Regions from separate parts of the Ferdinandcohnia sp. GQ5 genome, predicted to be linked through region 1. Evidence: riboswitches for the same ligand, from Rfam matches in the RefSeq annotation. Region 1 holds a riboswitch; each other region holds the start of a gene.
The links. Region 1 has a riboswitch for cyclic di-GMP ahead of AC6CHV_RS04650 (peptide chain release factor 3). Riboswitches for the same ligand answer to the same signal wherever they lie in the genome.
Positions count from the first base shown of each region.

Region 2: linked by a shared signal. The riboswitch ahead of AC6CHV_RS21765 (DNA-binding anti-repressor SinI) and the one ahead of AC6CHV_RS04650 (peptide chain release factor 3) in region 1 are both predicted to bind cyclic di-GMP.
Region 3: linked by a shared signal. The riboswitch ahead of AC6CHV_RS07780 (EAL domain-containing protein) and the one ahead of AC6CHV_RS04650 (peptide chain release factor 3) in region 1 are both predicted to bind cyclic di-GMP.
Region 4: linked by a shared signal. The riboswitch ahead of AC6CHV_RS24330 (methyl-accepting chemotaxis protein) and the one ahead of AC6CHV_RS04650 (peptide chain release factor 3) in region 1 are both predicted to bind cyclic di-GMP.

Region 1 is NZ_JCAXEW010000003.1:72,804-77,473, reverse strand. It holds gene AC6CHV_RS04650 (peptide chain release factor 3) at 1-1,569, opposite strand, end outside; cyclic di-GMP riboswitch class I at 1,965-2,050, opposite strand; gene AC6CHV_RS04645 (DNA-binding protein) at 2,074-2,643, opposite strand; gene AC6CHV_RS04640 (DinB family protein) at 2,830-3,285, opposite strand; gene AC6CHV_RS04635 (trypsin-like peptidase domain-containing protein) at 3,609-4,670, opposite strand, start outside.
Region 2 is NZ_JCAXEW010000022.1:5,191-9,860, reverse strand. It holds gene sipW (signal peptidase I SipW) at 1-15, shown strand, start outside; gene AC6CHV_RS21785 (TasA family protein) at 70-687, shown strand; gene AC6CHV_RS21780 (DUF5658 family protein) at 829-1,125, shown strand; gene AC6CHV_RS21775 (hypothetical protein) at 1,140-1,349, shown strand; gene AC6CHV_RS21770 (helix-turn-helix domain-containing protein) at 1,391-1,717, opposite strand; gene AC6CHV_RS21765 (DNA-binding anti-repressor SinI) at 1,894-2,022, opposite strand; cyclic di-GMP riboswitch class I at 2,053-2,142, opposite strand; gene AC6CHV_RS21760 (YqhG family protein) at 2,521-3,315, opposite strand; gene AC6CHV_RS21755 (DEAD/DEAH box helicase) at 3,293-4,670, opposite strand, start outside.
Region 3 is NZ_JCAXEW010000005.1:56,349-61,018, forward strand. It holds gene AC6CHV_RS07765 (ABC transporter permease subunit) at 1-88, opposite strand, end outside; gene AC6CHV_RS07770 (extracellular solute-binding protein) at 200-1,468, opposite strand; gene AC6CHV_RS07775 (ArsR family transcriptional regulator) at 1,670-2,584, opposite strand; cyclic di-GMP riboswitch class I at 2,834-2,918, shown strand; gene AC6CHV_RS07780 (EAL domain-containing protein) at 3,010-3,720, shown strand; gene AC6CHV_RS07785 (PilZ domain-containing protein) at 3,735-4,280, shown strand.
Region 4 is NZ_JCAXEW010000028.1:24,222-28,891, forward strand. It holds gene AC6CHV_RS24315 (hypothetical protein) at 89-454, shown strand; gene AC6CHV_RS24320 (YwzD family small protein) at 584-712, shown strand; gene AC6CHV_RS24325 (Gfo/Idh/MocA family protein) at 1,028-1,999, shown strand; cyclic di-GMP riboswitch class I at 2,337-2,422, shown strand; gene AC6CHV_RS24330 (methyl-accepting chemotaxis protein) at 2,511-4,187, shown strand; gene AC6CHV_RS24335 (DUF4083 family protein) at 4,374-4,523, shown strand; gene AC6CHV_RS24340 (hypothetical protein) at 4,612-4,670, opposite strand, start outside.

The DNA of each region.
Region 1 (4,670 bases):
GTCATTACTTTCATAGAAGTCGATTAGTTCAACGTACTTGTTTTTATCTTGGAAATAACGATACGTAAAGTCATTTTCAAATAACACGACATATCGGTCGTTACGGTCCCGAACAAGTAGACTTCTTGAGTCAAATAGGCGAGTATCTACATCTTTATTGCCAATCCATCTTGGGATCCTGTTTCCAAGTGAAGTGAACTCAACAGAGACATTATATTCTCCCTCTAATCGATATTCAAACACATCATATTGAAGTTGGCCAACCGCACCAAGAATGAACTCATCACTTGATTCCTGTCTGAATAATTGAATTGCCCCTTCTTGAACGAGCTGTTCAATACCTTTTCTAAATTGCTTTGCTTTCATTACGTTCTTCACACGTACCTTACGATACATTTCAGGTGGGAACACAGGCAATTCCTGGTAATGCATATCTTCTTTTCCAGCTGTAAGGGTATCGCCGATTTGGTAGACATTTGGATCATAAATCCCTATAATATCGCCAGGATAAGCCTCATCTACTGTTTCACGGCTTGCAGCCATAAACTGCTGGGTTTGATTCAACTTGATTGATTTGCCTGTACGAGTGATGTTGACACTCATTCCACGTTCAAACTTCCCTGAGCAGACGCGAAGGAATGCAATTCGGTCGCGGTGCTTCGTGTTCATGTTTGCTTGGATTTTGAAAATATAGCCTGAGAACGTTTCGTCCTCTGGTGGAATTAAGCCAAGATTTGTTTTACGTGGCTTCGGTTCTGAAGCAAATTGTAAAAATGTATTAAAAAACGTTTCTACACCAAAGTTTGCGAGCGCACTACCAAAGAAGACGGGCGTAAGTTCACCTTTGGCTACACGTTCCACATCAAAATCATTTCCTGCTTCGTCCAATAAAAGTAATTCATCTTGTGTACTTTCATAAATCGGACTATCTGTAATTTCAGGATATTTGCCGTCCTCTAGCTCCTGTAATGAAATGATTTTTTCGTCTTCATTTCCAGTAAAATGTACAAATTGTTTGTTGTAACGGTCAACAATCCCTAAGAATCGTTTCCCCATTCCAACTGGCCAATTCATCGGATAAGACTCAATACCAAGGACCTCTTCAATTTCGGCTAAAAGTTCCAGTGGATCTTTTCCTTCACGGTCAAGCTTATTGATGAATGTAAAAATTGGAATACCTCTCATACGACAAACTTTAAATAGTTTAATCGTTTGTGGCTCGACACCTTTCGTGGAGTCGATGATCATCACAACACTGTCCACAGCTGTTAACGTACGATAAGTGTCCTCACTGAAGTCCTCGTGTCCTGGTGTATCAAGAATATTGACATAAAAGTTTTGGTATGGAAAACTCATCACACTTGACGTAACTGAAATCCCACGTTGCTTTTCAATCTCCATCCAGTCCGACGCAGCAAATTTTCCTGATTTTTTTCCTTTTACCGTACCTGTTTCACGAATTACATTACCAAAATATAATAATTTCTCAGTCATCGTCGTTTTACCGGCATCCGGGTGGGAGATGATGGCAAACGTTCTTCGTTTTTGAACTTCATCTATATAGCTCATGTAAATTATCCTTCCGTTATCACAGATTGTATCTAAAAAAATATATCACAATTAAAAAGGAACTACAACGAGAATTGATTCCAATTCCGCATAGCAAAGGTTCGAAAATAAAGCGATTCTGTGATTTAAATCACAGAATCCTATTTAGGTTCGCACTATACTAAAGATAGAAATAGAAAAAAACTATAATGAGGTGAGAGTTACATGTTTGTAGCATATTTTCTTGTTTTTAGTCTTATTCTAGTTTGTGTCGGTTTTGCAATGCAAATTATGAAAGGTGTAAAAGAAATAGATAACAATTCACTGGATCAATAATGTAGAAAAAGAAAATGGGAGAACTAGTTCAACTAGTATCTCCCATTTTTTCGTCATCAAATAAAGGAACCCTTCCATTCTATAGCAACCCGGCCACCATAGAGTTATCCTCCTTAGGCCCGTGGCTTTGCGTCATTGTCTTTCAACAATTTTGCCTTTTGTATAGTTTGGTTTTTATCAATGATGTATTTATTTCACTGCTTGATTCATACGCTGGTATTTACGTTGGATGCTAATTGGGCTACGGTTTAGTCTTTTCCCAATATCGGAAAACGGAGTACCTGTTGCCACAAGCTCAATCATAGAGTTAATTTCTACTGTAGTCCACGCCCGGTAATTGACCCTCTTTTGCTTTGAACGCTCTCCTTCCACCCAACATGGTTCAGGAACGATTGCATTTTTTTCAATTTTTGAAAAGTCAATTCGGCTTTTGTTCCTCTTTGCCCAATCCCAAAAATCCTCGGGTTTAATAAAGTAAAATTTTCGAGTATTTCGTGTTGCTTTTTTTGTGTACCTTAGTCCATGGTTATCAATCCATAGCTTTACAGACTTTGGATCAATTTTTAATAGAGTTGCCAATTCGTGCATAGTCAATTGACCAGTAAAGGATTTCGTGTTCGAAAGCCCTAATCTTTTAATCTTTAACTCAACTGCCGTTTCCGTCCTACGAAGGTGATTGGCAATGGTAGAGATTTTCATACGGCCTACATTATCCTTCAAAAACTCTATTTCTTCATATGTCCATGTTCTCTTCTTCAAATCAAAAATCCCCTTTTCATTCTTAATAGCACTAAGAATGAAAGGCCTTTTGATGACATACTCTTATCATATCATACTATTGAACTAAAAACACACTGACATTTTTATTTTCACTAGAATTGTCAAGTGCTTTTTATACTTTTATAGTATACAAGTTGAATGTGCATCTTTCCGGATAGTAGCTACTTATTTTTGAAGCATAAGCTTCATCGCATGAATTTGGCCTAAATGGTAGGCAATATGGAAGAGTGCTAGGTTCGTTATTTCACCAAAGGTTTCCAGCCCAAGAAAGGGTTGTTTCAGCCTTTCTTCCAAACGTTCAACAGGAATTTGCTGTATTCTAGTTACCTGATTGGTAAATTGATTTACAAGATCTGTTTTTGAGGGAATATCTCCATTCCAATCTGCAGGACTAGTTCCTTTAGCAAATAGGTTTATGTAATTTTCCGGTAGAGAAGTAGATTTCTTCGGATAACCAAACATGAACTGCTCATTGACCGTAACGAGATGACCTACATGCCAAAGAATTGTATTATTAAAACCCTCCGGTTGAATATTAATTATGTCGTCTGTTATATCCTCTAGTTCGCCAAGGAAACGACCTTTTAATACTTCAAATTGCTTCAATAAATAGTGACTCATTGTAAACCCCTCCTAGTTTTTAAGTGGTAGTAATCTATATGGCATTTGATGTTATTTGAGACCAGATTATTGCCTTAATAAGTCATCTGTATTCATTTTTCTTTTGAAAGCATTTTAAAAAATGCGTGATGCTTAGGTAATAGTTAGTAACATGCATAATTCCTATGGTCTAGAGCGTTTGTGCATCTGTTTAAATTTTCTGTCAACAACCAATACACGCTGTCGTTTCCCGGGAAATGGTGTCGGCAATAGAAAAAAATGTCGGAGAGTTTCCCTACGCAAATAGACCCAAATCTGATTCGATTTGGGGCCTTTTATGTCAATTATTCAATTCCAGTCGTATTGCTTGTTAAAGTTAATGATGCTGTTTCGAGCTTTCCACCTCGGTAGAAGGTTAATTCAATTTGATCACCTATTTTTACTTTTGAATATAAATATTTGCGAAGGTCCATCGAACTTTTAACTTCGGTATCATTGATTTTCACAATGACGTCGGTCATTTTCAAACCAGCTTTTTCTGCTGCAGAATTTTGAGCAACACCTGTAACTATGACGCCTTCCTTAACATCATTCGGAAGGTCAGCGTAATACATTCTTGGAACTTCAGCAAGGTCCGCTAAACCAATGCCGATAAATGGACGATCAATTTTACCATTATCAATCAGACTGTTAATAATCGGAACAACATCATTACTTGGTATCGCAAAGCCTAATCCTTCTACCCCGCTGTTCGCAATCTTTAAGCTATTAATTCCAATCACTTGTCCTTGTGTATTTAAAAGAGCACCACCACTGTTACCAGGGTTAATGGCTGCATCAGTCTGAATAACGTTTAATTCCCAACTACCTGCAGAGGTATCAACAGAAATACTTCGGTCTTTCGCACTTACAATTCCTGAGGTAACTGTTCTTGATAAATCAAGTCCAAGTGGGTTCCCAATCGCAAATACCTGGTCACCAGGTCTTAGTGTCCCAGAATCACCAAATGGAAGAACCGCTTCGATATGTTTTGAATCTATTTCTAAAACGGCTAAATCGGTTAATGGATCTGTACCAATCAACTTAGCCATTGTTTTTTCACCATTATGAAGAGAGATTTCTACCTCATTTGCATTTTCGATAACATGGTTATTCGTTACAATATAAGCTTTATCTCCATCTTTTTGAAAAATAACTCCAGAGCCAGTACCGCTAGGAATATTTTGTGAGTTGCTTCGGTTAAAAGGATTTTGTTGGGATTGCATACTTGTAATTCCCACGATTCCTTTTGATGCTTCTTCCACCATATCAGCGATAGAAGAAGCCGAGTCAGATACCGCGGTTGGTTGGATTTTAACTGGTCCAGACGCTTCAATAACCTCAGTGTTCTGCTCTGTTGCAGGTGA
Region 2 (4,670 bases), on a different contig from region 1:
ACAAAAACTAATTAAGGATCAATATTCTTTAAATATTGATCCCCTTCTAGGGAAGGAAGGGAGCAAATAATGAAGTTAGGTAAGAGTTTTATTAGAATAATATATTTTATGACAGTGTGTACTCTTCTATTTTTTTTTCTAGCAAATCAAGTTAAAGCATCTCCATCTAACAACAATAAAGAAATAGATATCAATACAACACCTGAAAAAGTATTATTTGATGTTGATAATTTTAAACCGGGAGACTGGGCAACTAGAACATTAATCATAAAAAATAGTGGTACTGAGGATTTTAACTATTTAACTTCAGCAGATCGAAAGTCAGGATCGAAAGAATTGTATGAGGAGTTATTTCTAACTATTTCTGATAAGAATGGAGATATTTTCAAAGGAAAATTGGGGAATTTTAAAAAAATAGATCCTAGACCAATAGTAAGTGGTCAACAAGAGGAACTAATATTTACGGTAGAATTTCCTCCACATTTAGGGAATGAGTACCAGGGTTTAGCAACTGAAGTGGAAATGAAGTTCTATGCAGAAGGTACTTTAGGTGGAGTCCTTCCTGTTGATGGACCTAAATTGCCTGAGACTGGTACTAACACCTTTAATATACTAATTGCTGGTATAATTTTAGCTTTAGGTGGAGGTTTTATATTTTACTACCTGAGAAAACGTTTAAGATCGTGATTGATAGATATTTAATTTAATAGGGAGTATATTCGTTCGTGTATTCTTTATTGAGAATGAATAAAAGCGGATCATAGGATATATCTGAATAAGTTCTCAATATTAACTTAACTTTATTAATGATGATTTGCGAGGTTTCCAATGAAATTTATCCTCATTTTGCTAGCTTTTTTAAATCTCATAGACGCATTTATCACCCATTTCGGAATCCTTGGCGGCCATATATCAGAAGCCAACCCGTTAATGTACACAATATACGAAATCCATCCGGTCTTATTTTTACTTATAAAAGCAATGCTTTCTTTATGTTTGATTTCACTTTATTTTATCATTCGTATCCCAGTGAACCGATTAATTCGTTCTTTATCCTATGTAGCCACTGCTTTATATGCATATGTTTTTATCCTCCATGGCTATTGGATTACTCAAATTTTCTAAATGGAGGAGTCTCTATGTATACAAAAACATGTTCAAGATGTTATCGACCATCTTTTAGGAGCAGTAAACAAGGTAAATGGAACTGTCCAATTTGTAATCATAATCTCGCAACATTTCGTGCCCGTGATGCTGGAGAAGCATATCCTTCATCATTACAGAAAAAATACCCAATTCCTCAACAATCTGAATCCCACAGTAATACCACTTTCGATACATACATATAAAATAAAAAATGCTTCAGGCAACCAATGTGCCGAAGCATTTTCTATTTATTATCCATCTTCCATTTGTTGAATTCTAAGAATGATCGAAATTCCTCTTTGGAAACTCCTGATTTCATTGCCTCGCGTACTAGTCTAGTCCATTCTGAATCAAGTTCTACACTTTCAGGTTCTGATTGTTCATGGAGCAATTCGTTGACTGTAACTCCTAATACTGTAGATATTTTTTCAAGAAATTGGATAGAAGGGTTTGATTGGAGATTCCGTTCGATTGAGCTCAAGTATGATTTGGCAACTCCAGCGCGATCTGCTAGTTCAGATAGGGATAATTGTTTTTGCAAACGAAATGTTTTGATACGTTGACCAATCATTCTTTCTCACCTTCCTTCATATACCTATTATAGCATATAACGAAGTAAATGTTTTATAACAAGAACACAAAAAACTGAAAAATAAAAAGGAACCCGATAATTTAGGTTCCCTCGCATCCTTATGTTTCCAATCCGTAGCTTCAAAAGGTTATTGTTATATGTATAGATAAGGTCCGTTATGCTGTTTTACTTTGGAGGAAAGCTTGAATATCCTGGACGCTCATTCCCATCTCCACTGCTTCTAATATAAGGTCGATCCAATCTTGATCCAATTGCTCATCTTTGTTTTGTACTTCATTTAACATTTCGTTTCCTCCCAAAATACAATTAGTATTCCAGGCAGTCCAGCCGTCTTAATTGTTACGTCCAATCTTAGACCTGTGACTTTGCGTCCCTATTTTTCAATAGGTTTGCCTTTGTCTGTTCGAATGTTAGCCGTCTACCTAAAACGATAGTCTCTTATGTATAGAACCTTTGTATTACATTTAGAAGTATAAAACATGAAAATGAAATTTTCTGTAAAAATCTGTCGATGTCAAAATATTTACAAAACACGAAATATAGTTCGTCCGACCAATCGAATTTTAGTAGTTTTACTCTATTTATGTAGAATAAACTCGAATTATAGGGATTTAGACCTATAAAATGTAAACTTAATGAAGTGGTTGGTTAATACATAGTGATATTCTAACCAGGTTTTTTGTAAAATTACCAAAAAATTGTAAGGAATTTGTCGAACGATTTCTTTTAAAATACCCTCAAAAAAATAGTACCTACCCTCGGAAGGTGAGGATAGGTCAATTTTACATCGTGTTTTGACAAAGATAAAACAACCCGCCATTGATAATTTCGACAAGAACTTTCGGTTCGTATTGCTCTTTGAGTGCTTCTTTTTCAATTTCATAGCTTTCAGGTTTTTCTTCGATGCCCTCATAAAAGGAATTTAGCAAGGCTAAATCTTCGTCCCAGCGCTGCCTTGCTTCATCTGCCCAAGAGTGGTCCTGAGTTTCAACATACCCTCGCACATATTGCTGGAGACGGTTAATTCCACTTTGTGGCTTAACAAGCGGTGACATTGTATACGTATGATCAGGTATCTTAGGAGTAAGCGGCAACTTTTCAACTTTTTCTTGGAAATCTTCAACAATGATTCCATTAATAAGCTGTAACCCGAGTGACATCAGCACATCACGCTTGCGGTCACTCTTGTATGAAATTTTTACATTCAACCCAAGCCACGGGAAAAGAGGGGTATTCCCTTGTGCACCGGGCGGTGATTGCTGATACAAGCGTATATAACTTGCGAGCTTTTTCGTCGATTCAAAAATCTGATGTAAACGGGGGGCACCAAAATGAATAAAGTCGCCCTTCACATTGTCAGGCGTTTGATCCCGATCTGTAATTAATGTAAGCTTCATCGGATTTGGAGTTCCGCCTGTTTTTTCAACATATGTCCAATAAAAAGGTCGATTCATTAATTGCTTATCTAAATCAACGGTTAATTGTACGGTCATATATCCGGGATGACGTTCAAGAATTTCACAATGGTTTGAAACAAAATAATTCTCAAGAAAGTTAACTATTTCCTGTTGCTGCATGCTGCTCACCACCATTTTGTTCTTCAAAGCTTATGATAGAAGTTAAATTTTCCATCTTAATTTTCATTTCACCCTCACTCCGCGAACGAAGCATGATATCCTGAATATGGTCTTCGATGTTACCGAGATCCAATCTTGTTAGGATATCATCCAATTGTCCAATCACACGCTCAAACAGATTAATTTTTTCATATAATAGCTTTAAAATATGCTCTTCAACCGTGTTCTTTGTTGCGAAATTATAAATATGAACATCTTTTTCCTGGCCAAGGCGGTGAATACGCCCAATCCGTTGCTCAAGCCTCATTGGATTCCAAGGGAGGTCATAATTAATAATGTGGTTACAGAATTGTAGGTTAATTCCTTCACCACCAGCTTCTGTTGCAATCAAGACCTGGAACTTACCTTTAAACAATTCTCTCATCCAATCTTTTTTCCCGCGTTTAAATCCACCTCTAAATGGAACAGATGAAATTCCATTCTGTTGCAGAAACCATTGTAAATACATTTGGGTTGCACGGTATTCGGTGAAAATGATGACTTTATCATCGATTTGTTTGATTAATTCAACCGCTTTTTCAGCCTTAGAATTTTGTGTAACCTGTTCGACCTTTTTCATGAGGCCCATCACCATATCCTCAGGGACCGCGCTACTTCCGTCTTCATTCTTTTTCTCAAGCATTTTCTTCAACGTAAAATATACAGCCTCTCGACTACTACAAGCCTCTCTTTGTAAGGTTAAGATTGAGAACATACTGGATGCAAAGCCTGAAAAGCTAGACCGATAGGCAGAAATGGCATCATATAGTTCCTGTTCAGTCTCAGAAAATTCAATTGGCACTGTTTCCACCTTGCGTTTTGTCCACTCAATTCCTGTATCGTCACGGCGATTGCGGATCATCACCTTATTCACTAATTCTTTCAAATGCTCATGGTCATCGATTGAACGACTCTTCTTTCCGAAAGATTCCTCAAAATTCTCCTGATTCCCTAAATGCCCAGGCTTCAGCAATGAAACAAGATTAAAAATTTCATCGATCCGGTTTTGAATCGGAGTAGCGGTTAATAGTAAACAAAACTTCTTTTTCAGGTTTTGAACAAATTCATAGTTTTTTGTTTTGTTGTTTTTAAGCTTGTGAGCTTCATCGATAATGATCAAATCATAATCCTGTTCATACACAATTTCACGATGTGGGCTTCTTTTTGCCGTATCGATAGACGAAACAATTACATCATATTGCTCCCACATATAGCTCTTTTTTTGCTGGACCGCTGGAATGTAAAACTTCTGATTTAATTCTGATGCCCATTGTGACACAAGGGATGCTGGAACAAGGATTAATACCTTCTTTACC
Region 3 (4,670 bases), on a different contig from region 1:
TTGGAGCGAGCCAGAATAATATAAAGCAAAGTACAAACGGGGAAACCATCAAGATTGCCCAAGTTTTTGTTGAAGTTCCATTGTGCATTTAATACACCCTCCAATAAGTAGGAGAACTAATGCTCACCTTTTGCTGATTTCAAGTGTTTTTATCGAGAATGGCGCAGGGATTCCCGCGCCACTCTGCCTTTTATCATGATTATTTCGGTTGAGTTTGAGCAATTTGCTCCGCTTTCTTTGTTGCAGACTCTAGTTCTTTCATTAATTGTTCTTTTGTAATCTTTTCATTTGTTACAAGCTTGCTGAAGACTTTTTCATTCATATAGCGGATTTGTTCGCCATACTGATACACTTGTGGCGGAGCAATATACGTATCAAACTGCAGAGAGTTTTGGTATGCAATTTGATACTTGTCTTTCTCGGCTGTCACTTTTTCGATTGTCTTCAAATGTACAGGAGCCTGTCCTCCATCAGCCCAGTTAATCAGGTTTTCTGGATTGAACATAAATTTAACAAACTCAGCAATTCCTTCTTTAACCTTATCGTCTTTCACACTTGTCGAAACAGCGAGCATGTGAGCATTACCATAAGCAGCAGGCTGATTACCAATCTGCGGAATTGGCGCAATTCCAAGGTTATCACCGTATTTTTCTTTTGCCGCTCCATAGAACCAAGGACCTGTTAGCGCAACAGCTGTTTGCACAGCTTTTCCTGATTCCGCTTCTTTCATGAAGGTTTTAAATTCTCCATCCAGGCCTAAACCAGCTGGAGATACTTTGTCTTTCCAGACCATATCATGGAAGGTCATTAGCGCATCGGCAAATTCAGGCTGGGCAAAGTTCAAGGCATCGCCATCCTTCAGTTCTACATCATTCTGGGCTGCAATCATCAGCATATAAAACTCTACAAGCCCTGCTGAAGGTACACCCATTGCAAATAAATCTTTATTCTCTGCTTGTAATTCTGTATTTAGAGTTAGAATATCTTCATACGTTTTTGGAGCTTCTTTTACAAACTCTTTATTGTAGAACATGGTTAATGGGTGAATATCAATCGGGAATCCGTAAAGCTTTCCGTCCAATTTTGCAAGATCGATTCCAGCTTTATGGAAGTCAGCCTCTTTTAGCCCTGCTTTTTCGTATAGAGTGCCAACATCCTGAATCATGCCATCTAGACGGTATGTTTCCAGATTATTCCCATGAATAACAACAAGGTCATAGTTACCGGATTTGTATTTCGTATAATGATCTTTTTCTTGACTCTCGACAATTTCATACTTGTCCTGAGAAGCATTGAATCCATCCGTAATCTTTTTCATGTAGGTTCCGTCACCACCGGTGAAACCGTTGATGAAAGTAATTTGAATCTTTCCATCTTTTGACTTAGACGCAGATTCATTGCCGCCTGAGCAAGCTCCTAAAATAAGGACACTAACGATTAATAAAACTAACCATTTAAAAGATTTCATTCTGATTTCCTCCTTGGAAATAGACTATCGTTTTAGAAAGGCTTTATACTATGCAAACACCTTCACATAAAACGCTTTCAACTTTCTGAAAATATTATTACATGTTTTATTGTTATAAATCAAGTATTTTTGTAATAATAATTTATGAAATAAAAAAAGCCTGATTGGAATAATATCCTTTCAGTCTCTTCCTATTGCAAATCAGTCCGCAACATATTGAATTTTCATGATTAATCCTTGTTCATAGTTTCCAAACTTGGAGCCAAACAAATTCAGTCCACCTAAATTTTTGGCATCTTTTTTAACACCAATTTGCAGCGAAATGTACGGCTTCTCTTGCAGTTTCAGGTCATCAATCGTCACGGTGGAGATTTTTACCCCATCTATATAACTGCCTTCGTGGTTTATTTTCCAATATTTCAACACACCATACTGAGTGTTGTGGGTTTCCCACCACCCCGGAGTTAAGAATCCCCTCTCGCCCCCAAAGTCTCCAGGGCTTGTCCAGCATCCGATTTCCTTTCCGTTAATCCAACAGGTGATATCAGAAGGCCAGTCTAGATTATGATAAGGAGCCTCCGAACATAATTCAACCGAGAAATTCAGCTCTTCGACCCATGCTCCGTAAGGAATCCTATTTGGGAAGTGATACTCAATATACCCGGAACGAAACCATATAAGTTGGGCATTTTTCCGTTCCGGCTCGTAAAAGGAACGGGGATCATCAAGGATATGGATGATTCCCTTATCGCTGAGCAGGCCACAGGTTGGTTCAATATCGCATTGCACATATTCGCCAATCTCAAGCTCAAAGGTTAAAATATCATCCTTTGGTGGTTCCTTCTCCTCAAGATCAATAATAATACGGTCATAGCGCTTTGAACTTACCTTCCGGCTCCCGCGACCGGGAACGATCTCAGTCGTGATTAATCCTGCCTCCTCCAGCTTTCTAACATTCACCGCTGTAGATGAAAACGGAATGTGTAACAAATCGGAAAGCTCATTTACATTTTTAGGGCCGCCAGTCAGAGAACGCATCATCTCCATTCGTTGTTCATTTGCGAGCGCTTTACATATTTCAATCGCTTCATGTAATGTTAATTGTAATGTTCTCAAAATAATCTTCCTTTATTACATATTTTATTATAATAAAAATACATGAAAAGGGATTTAACTGCAACTTTTCTTGTAAAGAAATAAGATTATCTAATTTTAATTTTACAATATTTTGTATTAATACTAAATTAGTAACTAGTTTAGTTGGTTACAAGTGAGTTTTTTGTCGTATTTTGTCAAAAAACGTTGTGAGGGATATTTTTTTAAACTATAATGAAAAGGATAAAAATATTATTTAATTAAAAGCTATAATGATAAAGGCAAACTTATCGAAAGGTAAGGACGCAAAGCTACGAGCCTAAAGCGATTTTGCAAGGGTAGTCGGGTTGCCGAATTAGCGGAGAATAGATGACTCCCGTTTTATTTCGGTGTAGTCATCTTTTTTATTAGGAAAATAAAAAAGATGAAAGGAGTGATTACTAAATATGATTAAAAATATGATTAAAAATGAATTATTCTCACACTTTTTCCAGCCCATTATTGATATTCAGACATGGACAAGGATTGGGTTTGAAGGACTTCTTAGAACCTCGTATTATGTAAATCCCGAAGAAACTTTTAAACTTGCGAAAACAGAAAAACAGCTCTATGAACTAGATTCGCGGTCTATTCATAAAGCTGCATTTACCTACCATTCGGCCGGATTTTCAAAAAAGGACGGATATTTGTTTTTGAATGTATTTCCATCTACCCTTACAAACCCAAATTTTCTGCCCTTTATTAAGAAAATTATTACAGAATATAACTACTTTAGTCAACAAGTCATCTTTGAAATTAGTGAAATGGAAACAATTACCGATTATTTAAGTTTAAGAGAGAATATTGCCATACTAAAAACAGAGGGTATTAAATTTGCTATTGATGATGTGGGAAAGGGAAACTCTAATCTAAAATCAATTATTGAATTAGATCCTAATTTTATTAAGTTAGATAAATATTTTTCTGAGAACTTGTATAGGGAACCTAAAAAACAAGAGTTAATTAAAACAATTCTCTATTACACTAATAATCATAATATTAACTTAGTACTTGAAGGACTTGAAACTGAAATGGATTTAGCAATTGCAAAATCCATTGGTGTAAAATACGGTCAGGGCTTTATTTTAGGAAGACCTAAAGCCCTTAAAATTGTATAAATGAGGTGATATGCTTGAGTTACATAGTTTTATCACACACTATAATTTTGTTTTTATTGTTAATCTTATTTATTAAAGTTGAGCGTAGACTATTAAAGCAAACCCAACAAATTGAGAACTTACATAAAAATAATAATTCATTGAAAAGTCAACTAGGGAAAGTAGAAAAATTCAAACTGGTCGAAAAGAGAGATTCTTGTAGACTTGAACTGCCTGGAATAGAGAGTACATTTACTCTTCTAGATTTTGGGAACAATTCTTTAGAATCATTAAAAAATAAGTCGTTTAATGGAATTGTTGATGATATTAGTATTGGTGGATTGAAATTTCATTCCTCTTATGAATTTCCGGTTAAATACAATATTATCATGAAAATAAACTTTACATTACAAGGTGAAGAATTCGATTTAAAAGGTAAAATTATCAGAAGAGAAGATCATATTAAGGGTAAATCAGTTTCGTATGGAGTACAGTTCCTTGATTTATCTATTAGTGACATTAAAAGATTAAATGTAACCCTTCACAATTTTCAAGAAACACAAAGAAATAAAATAAGTTAATTTAATAGTGTGAGCCCTCTACAACATCAATTTTAGAATATTGATTGTACCGCTGTTGCTTTATTTTTCAAATAGCTTCGTTAATGCTTGTAATGAAGGGCTCAAACTCCTTATCAGACTTCTTTGAAGAATAGGACGCAGAGAAGTATATCCCCAAAAATCCATCTAAAGTAATGTGCAAGTTATTCCATAAGTAGTTGATATCATAATTTCCATCTTTAAAAAAATGCCCCGTTTGTTTTTCTTGTAGTTCATCAATTTCAGCCTGTTTTTATATGGCCTTTGATTCCCTTAATTCACTTTGATAGACTAGTTCGATTAACCTTTTCAACTTTCATCATCATTGCATTGAATATACTTGTTTTATTATATTTCATGTTTTGGGAATCA
Region 4 (4,670 bases), on a different contig from region 1:
ACCTTTAGTACCATTTTTACAGAAAATAAAGGAATTTGTCGATTTCTGTGTAATCTGTAGAATGAAGCTACTAAAGGGAGGGTTTTGAATGGGGAACTTTGTCAAAGTTTTAGGGATTGTGCTGGTGTTGTTAATGCTTGTACTACCTGGAAATACTGCATTTGCTCATGGGGATGATTGCGGATGTGGCGACTATTTGCAAGGAGCAGAGCGTAACAAGGCGGTTGCGAGCATATTGAAATCGAATGAATTTAAAGTGGTGAAAGCAGATAAAAAGAGTAACGGATACCAGTTTGTCGGGGCTAATCAGATTATGGCAATAAAAATGCCTAACTCTGAGGGGAAAGTCTACACAATGGTCGCTGTTCCGTTTGTTCACGAAAATGGCGAAGTGTTATTATCAGTTTTTGCGGATGGAGTTCATATGGGTGACGGACCTCCTCCAGTACAATAAGTAAGTTTTGGCCCCTGATAAATCGTTAGGGGTTTTTTGTTGAAGTTTTGTCACAATTTTCCTTTGCAAAATTTGCTGAATAGTGTAAAATGGATTTTAATTGGAAAATGAAAATGGTAGGTAAAAAGTATGAGTTCTGAACAACTTTTAAAAATAATGGTAGACATTCAGAAAAAAGTAGAAGAAACAACTACTATCACAACTGAAGAGGTTATGCAGGATTTAATTGGCAAGTTAAAAGATTGTCACTCTGTATAACTTGATCAATTTTAAGGATGAAGTCAGAGGATGAACTCTGGCTTTTTTTATTTCAAGATAAAGCCTTTCGTAATCTCCTAAAATATGAGAATATGTAATTGTTTAGTAACTTTATTGCTTAGAAGTCCACTACTTATATTAGTAAGACAATGGTAAAAGAGTTTACAATTTAAGGAGTATAACCCTTGGCTGAATAAAGTTATGCCTCCGGCGGATGCCACGATTTTTCAGTGGATTTTTTTCGAGAAAGCTCGAAAAAAATCGGGCGCAAATACGCCAAGGCGCATTTGATTCAATAATTTAGGAGGAACTCAGATGACAAAGGTTCGTTTTGGTGTTTTATCAACCGCGAAAATTGCGCGAAATACAGTGATTCCAGCGATGGAGCGTGCACATAATGCAGAGGTTGTGGCTGTTGCGAGTGAAAGCGGGAAGGCGAAAGACTTTGCTGTTGACCTTGGCATTCCAAAGCATTATGAATCATACACCGATTTATTGAATGACCCTGAAATTGATGCGGTGTACATTCCGCTTCCAAATCAACTACATAAACAATGGGCGATTGAAGCTGCGAAGCACGGAAAACATGTGCTTTGTGAAAAGCCAGCAGCATTGACCTCACAAGACGTGGAAGAGATGGCGACAGCTTTTAAAGAAAACAATGTGATTTTCATGGAAGCGTTCATGTATCAGTTCCATCCACAGCATAACCGTGTGAAAGAAATGATCGCAGGAGGCGAAATTGGTGATGTGAAGTTAATTCGCTCAACATTCTCCTTCCTCCATGATTTGAATTCTGGAAGCATTAAGATGCAAAAGGATCTTGGTGGCGGCGTGTTATATGATGTGGGTTGCTATTGCATCCATGCAAGTCGTTTGATTACGGGTGAAGAGCCAGTTGAAGTGAAGGCAGCTGCAAACATTCACCCGACACATGACGTCGACATTACGGCAGCAGGTACGCTGAAGTTTGAAAGTGGCGTAATTGCGAACTTTGATGTTAGTTTTGAGCAATCATTTAAGGAGCAGTATGAAGTGGTCGGCACGAAAGGTTCGATCGTAGTGAAGCATGCATTCCGTCCTGACAATGAAGGTGGAAACGGTGTGCTTGTGGTGAACAACGAAGGAGGCCAACGTGAAGAAACGGTGCAAGGTGACCAGTATAAGCTTCAGGTGGAGCATTTTGCAGAAAGTGTTCTTTCTAATAAACAACCGATGTACAACCTTGATGAAACGTTGAAAAATATGCGCGTGATCGAGCAGGCACTTACTTCCGCTCGTAACTAAAAAGTCAGCCCCCGGGCTGGCTTTTTCGTTTCTTCCTTTTTTACTCTCCCTTACTCAAATCTATCAAAATTTCTCTCCCAAACATGTATATCTATCAAAAATCCGGCAATACTAGATTACTAGAAGATGGGACACAGGGACAGGTCACTTGTCCCAGAAAAATGGAGGGATTCGAAGATGATGAAGGTGAATGTGGAGTTACCTGAGGTTCTACCGGCGAATAAGGAAGATTTTATGAAATTGTTGCTAGAATTAGTAGTGAAAAAGTAATGGGAATTATGATGTGGTCTATTGTTGAAGAGTAGAAAAACTTATATACTAATAGAAGAAAACGTATATCAGAATAGGGCAAACTCTCCGAAAGGATTGGACGCAAAGCCTAGGGTCTACCGTACACTGTACCATGATCGCCTGGCTGCCAATAATGTACGCTTGTTGGGCCATTCTTTTAGTGATTGGTCTTATTTTTTTGCCTGATTTTCTACTATTCTACGAGGAAGAGGTACCATAGATGAAAAGTATTCGAACAAGGTTATTTGTTAGTTTTTTTGCCATTATCATCCTTTGTATAGGCTTAGCGACCTATAATTACATAGCGGTGTCCAATATGAATCAGAAAACGGACGATGTTGTGTCGGAGGAACTCTCCGTTTTACTAGAATATGATAGTTTGAAATACAATATTGCCCAGAGTATTGCGCTTGCGAGGGCGTATGTACTGTATGGGGATGATACCTATAGAAATGAGTATGATGTTTACTCGGTAGAATTTGATTTAACGGATCGAAAATTAAATGCAATGAAGGTAAAAGAGGTTGAAGAGCTTATAAGAGAAATGAAAAATTGGCGTGAATTGATGAAGGAAAAAGTTTTTGCCCCTTATGATAGCGGGGATACTGAGCTTGCGATGCATAATTTGAAGACGTATATCCAGCCGAAGTCAAATGAATTGATGGAACAAGTTAAAAAGCTCACGGATGATCGAGAAAGACAGATTGTCTCAACGGGTACGGACGTTGTGAAATATGGTCAATCCGTGAACTTTGTAGGACTTCTGGTCACAGCTGCTGTGATTATTTTAGGAATTGTGATTTCGATTTATACCTCTGTGGTGATTGCTAGACCGGTAAAAAGTGTTGCAAGTCGAATGAAGGCGATTTCCAATGGCAATCTTCAATCGGACCCAATTAAAACGAAGCTCAAAGATGAAATTGGTCAGCTTGTTTTGGCGGTTAATGAGATGAATGAAAATTTAAAAGGCATGTTTAAGAAAATGGTTGTCGTCTCCGACAGTGTCACTGGTCAAAGTGAAGAATTGACCCAGTATGCGGATGAGGTTATGGCGGGCAGTCAGCAGATAGCAGTCACAATGGAGGAACTTTCACGCGGTGCAGAAGACCAGGCGACGTCTGCTACCACATTAATTGAAAAAATGTCCACGTTCTCGGACGAAATCATGCATGTAGCGGTTAAGGGCGATAGTATTAAGGAACAATCACAAGGCATGCTTGCCATGACAAACGACGGCAGTTCATATATGGAAACATCGATTCAACAAATGTCGAGCATCTATGAAAAAATGAAACAGTCACACGCGCTTGTTGTTGGTCTGGACCATAAAACAAACGAGATTACGAAGCTTGTTAAAGTTATTCAGGAGATCGCGGGGCAAACGAATCTTTTAGCATTAAACGCAGCAATCGAGGCAGCCCGCGCAGGAGAACACGGAAGAGGATTTGCGGTTGTTGCCGATGAGGTTCGAAAGCTTGCAGAACAGGTTGGTAAATCGGTCGCAGAGATCACAGAGATTGTAAAAGGTATCCAAACAGAATCAAAGCAGGTCGTTCAATCCTTAGATGACGGCTATCAATCCGTTGAAGAAGGCACCAACCAAATTCAAACGACCGGAAAAACCTTTAATGAATTGAAACGAACAATTGAAGAAATCGGTACACAAATAGAAGCAATGTCAAGCTCGTTATACGGGGTACTTGAAGATACAAGAGAGATTAGCGGTGCCATCGAAGGAATTGCGGCTGTCGCTGAAGAATCAGCTGCTGGCGTTGAACAAGTATCCGCAACCGCCCAGCAATCCAGTAGTTCCATGGAAGAAGTCGCCAAAAGCGCCAAACAACTCGAAGAAAACGCCGGCGAACTAAACGAACTCATCCAAGCCTGGGACAAATAGTGCTGGGGGAAGGACCCTTAGGGCAAATTTCATGTGCCAGGATTCCAGCCGCCGCTGTAACCTCCACTTTGGGTCCCAGCTGAACCTTGGGACACAGGGACAGGTTCCTTGTCCCAGAAGGCTGATGGACTCCTCCACAAGTGCCATGGTATATTATAGAAAAAAGGGAAGAGAGGAACTTCAGTAGTGGTAAATATCGGTGACATTCTTTTTCAATTATTTGCACTTCTCGTTCCATTAAGCATAATAGCGGTACTCGTTTATGTGGTACGGTTCTCAAAGCGGGTTAAACGAATGGAAGCGAAGCTAGATGAACTATCGAAAAAAGTAGAGTAGGACTTGGGAGAGAATCCCAGGTCTTTTTTTCTGAGAGTGTTGGTGACCAGTTTTTATCTCAGAAAAAGGATGCCAGTGTTGGCATCCTTCATTTTTTTACACTTACTTTAACATTACGAAACATGAATTTGGTTTTTTCTTGTTTGT